DNA from 2 places in the Bacillus sp. AL-1R genome. Region 2 is predicted to be linked to the other one. Evidence: predicted binding sites of a transcription regulator. Region 2 holds the regulator's gene; the other holds the start of a gene.
The links. Region 2 encodes Rex, which represses fermentation and respiration genes when NADH is low (regulators of the CRP and FNR family bind a similar motif). Its sites were predicted from a motif close to TTGTGAAATATTTCACAA; they were not measured.

Region 1: hcp (hydroxylamine reductase) is a predicted target of Rex. The motif match lies at 842-859, and genes of this name have one in related genera.

What each region holds. Positions count from the first base shown of each region.
Region 1 covers NZ_CP197469.1:2,735,823-2,738,034, forward strand. The annotation lists gene ACSBO6_RS12955 (glycerophosphodiester phosphodiesterase family protein) at 1-762, shown strand, start outside; gene hcp (hydroxylamine reductase) at 918-2,207, shown strand.
Region 2 covers NZ_CP197469.1:4,209,061-4,211,272, reverse strand. The annotation lists gene ACSBO6_RS19980 (ABC-F family ATP-binding cassette domain-containing protein) at 1-896, opposite strand, end outside; gene ACSBO6_RS19975 (redox-sensing transcriptional repressor Rex) at 1,058-1,684, shown strand; gene ACSBO6_RS19970 (CPBP family intramembrane glutamic endopeptidase) at 1,724-2,212, opposite strand, start outside.

The DNA.
Region 1 (2,212 bases), 1.5 Mb from region 2:
GTTGGCGATTCGGAATACCCGTACGTTGGCAAATACATAAAAGATTTAACGCTAGCTCAAGTAAGAACGCTTGATTGTGGAGCAAAGGGTCTACCTCAATTCCCTGGTCAGCAACTAAGTCCAGGTGCTCAAATGCCACTATTAACTGAAATATTTGAACTTGTAAAGCAATACAAAGCTAAAAAAGTCTGGATGAATATCGAAACGAAAGTAGAAGCTGGAGCACCTGAACAGACAGCTCCTCGCGAGGAATTCGTTCGAATTGTTGCCAAGCAAGTTCGAGAAGCTGGAATGCTTAATCAAGTGTCCATCCAAAGTTTTGACTGGGGTGCACTCAAGCTAATGCATGAAGTCGAACCTCGATTACCTCTTGTTGCACTAACCAACGGACCTGAATTTCTACAACCTGGCAAACCTGGTAAATCGCCTTGGTTAGGTGGAATCGATATTGATGATTTTGATGGAAATCTCGTAGCTGCGGCACATTCATTAGGTGTAGATGCAATTTCTCCAGTCCATGGATTCCCACAAGATGGCAAAATTACTGATGCGAACTACATGCCTTATATTACTAAAAGTATGGTTCAAGAAGCTCACCAGTACGGTCTGAAGGTTATTCCATGGACAGTTGACGACCAACCAACTATGCAAAAACTGATAGATGATGGTGTTGATGGAATCATAACTGATTATCCTGACCGACTACGTGATGTAATGAATCAGAATCATTTTAAGTTACCAAAAAGTTACTCTGCTAAGTAGTTCATAAATTTACCCTATTATTCTCTCAATATATAATTTTTTTAATCGAAAATAACTTATTTATTAGTTTAGCGATTTCATGTGATTTACGTCACAAACAATGACTAAATCCCGCCATATAATAAGATTATTAAAAATAGTTAGGGGGATGAAGGATGTTTTGTAACCAATGTGAACAGACTCCTGTTGGTGGTTGTAAGATTGTGGGTGTATGTGGAAAAGATGAAACAATTGCAAGTTTACAAGATACGATGGTTTATGGGTTAAAGGGAATTGCAGCTTATCGGACTCATGCAGCTCAATTAGGGTACACTGATCCATTTGTTGACCAAGTAACACATGAAGCTTTATATATGACTTTAACAAATTCGAATTTTAATTTACAAGAACACATTGATATGGCTATGAAAGTAGGTCAGGCAGCAATTCGTGTTATGGAGCTATTAGATGAAGCTCATACAAAACATTTTGGAATTCCTGAACCTGTACAAGTTTCTTCTAATAAAATCGAAGGAAAATGCATTGTTGTAACTGGCCATAACTTATTTGCATTGGAAGAATTGTTAAAACAATCAGAGGGGAAAGGTTTAAATATATACACTCACTCTGAAATGCTACCGGCTCACGGTTATCCAGCATTGAAAAAATATCCACATTTAAAGGGTAATATAGGAAAGGCTTGGTTTGATCAACGTCGTTTATTTGAAAAATTCCCTGGAGCGATTTTAGCTACCACAAACTGTGTAATGCCAATAAAAGGAAGTTATGCTGATCGCTTCTTCTCATATGAAGTGGCAGGATTAGAAGGAGTAACAAAGATTATAGGGGAAGATTTTTCGCCATTAATTCAACGTGCATTAGAATTACCAGAAGCAAAGATCGAATCAGAAGAAGTAATGACTACTGGTTACCATCACGAAACAGTTTTGTCTATTGCACCTGAAATTGTAGAAGCTGTAAAACACGGAAAGATTCAACGCTTCTTTGTAGTAGCAGGTTGTGACGCACCAGGAAAAGGTGGAGAATATTATCGTGAGCTTGTAACTTCTCTACCAAATGATACAGTCGTTTTAACAACATCTTGTGGTAAATTCCGCTTTAATGATGTAGACTACGGTACTGTATCAGGTACAAACATTCCTAGATTTATAGATTTAGGGCAATGCAATAATTCAATTTCAACGATTAAAATTGCAGCTGCATTAGCGGAAAGCTTTAATTGTAGTGTCAATGAATTGCCAGTGAGTATTGTACTTTCTTGGTTTGAGCAAAAAGCCGTTGCTATATTATTAGGGTTATTTAGTCTTGGTATCCAAGATATTCGAATCGGCCCAAAAGCACCTGATTTTATTAATGAAGGCGTTTTAAATGTATTAGTTGATGCATTTGGCTTAAAATTAATTACAAATGCACAAGACGATTTAAAAACTATATTACAAGGATAATAGTT
Region 2 (2,212 bases):
TGTTTCCTACGACTTTGAGCTCTTTTTGTAGTTGAGGCACGAGCAATATTACGCTGCACAAAATCCTCAAGTTTAGAGATTTCATCTTGTTGTTTTTCGAACTGTTTTAATTCTTGTTCATATTGAGCTGCCTTTAAATCAAGGTACTTACTATAATTACCAACAAATCGTTGATGCTTATGATTAGATATTTCATAAACAATATTAACAACTTGATCAAGGAAATATCGATCATGGGAAACGATTAATACTGCGCCAGGATATGACTGTAAGTAGCGCTCTAACCAACTAAGGGTCTCAATATCTAAATGGTTCGTAGGCTCATCCAAGATTAACAAGTCTGGCTTTGTCAGTAATAGCTTACCTAATGCTAGGCGTGTCTTTTGTCCACCGCTTAATGAAGAGATTTTTGTTTCATAATCTTCATTACTAAAACCTAAACCACTAATGATTGAACGAATATCTGCTTCAAACTGGTAACCGCCGTTTTCTTTAAATGTATATTGTAGATGATCATATTCATTCATAACCTTGTCATAAACGGATTGATTAGAGTAGACTTCCTCCTTAGTCATTTTAACTTCTAGTTTTCTCATATTATCTTGCATTTCTACTAAATGATTGAATACAGAATAATATTCTTCCCAAATCGTTTTATCACTCTGTAAACCAGTGTTTTGGGCTAGGTATCCTACAGTAACGTCTTTAGGCTTATTTATTTCGCCGCCATCATAGGATATTTCACCTGCTATGATTTTCAATAATGTAGATTTTCCAGCACCATTACGTCCAACAATGGCAACTCGATCACTCGTTTGAACTTCTAATTTTATATTTGAAAGTATAATGTCACTACCAAAATACTTTGAGACATTATTTACTTGTAAAAGAATCATTGATAACACCTCATTGCAAAATTTTTTATCTATGTAACTGTAGACTGTCAAAATTCTTAAATATAGTGTATATTTTACATTAGAACAAGTACTTTATTACTAAAATAAGGTCAAATTACACACCATAGTAAAAAGAATTACAGTAAGTGGGGGATTAAAAAATGGATTCGGAACAAATTAAAATTCCACAAGCTACTGCTAAACGTCTACCTTTATATTACCGTTTTATAAAGAATTTGTCTTTATCAGGTAAACAAAGAGTTTCTTCAGCAGAGTTAAGTGAAGCAGTAAAGGTAGATTCCGCTACAATCAGAAGAGATTTTTCTTATTTTGGGGCACTAGGTAAAAAAGGTTATGGATATAATGTAAATTACTTATTAACTTTTTTCTCGAAAGCGCTTAACCAGCATGAAGTTATGAAAGTTGCATTAATTGGTGTTGGTAATTTAGGAACTGCATTTTTACACTATAATTTTATAAAAAATAATAATACAAAAATTGAGATGGCATTTGATATTGATCCAAATAAAATTGGTACTGAAATAGGTGGAGTACCTGTTTATAATTTAGAAAATCTAGAAGAAGTTATGAATGAAGATATTCAAATCGTTATTTTAACTGTTCCTGCACCAGTGGCACAATCAATAGCTGATCGATTAAATGGAAAAAATATTAGAGGAATTTTAAATTTCACACCTGCACGAATTAGTGTACCAGAACATATTCGCATTCATCATATAGACTTAGCAGTTGAACTGCAAACATTGGCATATTTTTTACAACAATAAAATTACTGGATATATAAAAAACCCCCTCTTGGGGGTTTTTTAATGTAAATTAATCTGCTGAAAAACAACAAAAGAGTTCATTAACATATGTGTTAAGATTGGAACCAAAATTGAGTTTGTTCGTTTATACAGGTAACAAAATACAAAACCAATTAGAAAGTATGACAAAAAGAAGGGTAAGTCTCCATGCATAAGTGAAAAGATCGCTGAACTAATCCCAGCAGAAATAATAAATGGTAAACGATTATAAAGCCTTTTAAAAATAATTCCACGAAAAATAACTTCTTCTAAAATTGGTGCAACTAGACTTGGTATGACAATAAAAGCTGGATTAAGCTTAGCGATGTTTATGATATTTTGAGTATTTTCTGAGCCCTTATGTAAATCAAGTACATAAATTAAAATTAAATTACAAACAATTTGAGTTAGCATTGTTATGAAGTAACCTAAAATAACCCAATTTATTATTGTACGATAATTAGTTTTAAAACTCTTTATTCCTTCATAAATGGGCTTGTGTAATAAGAG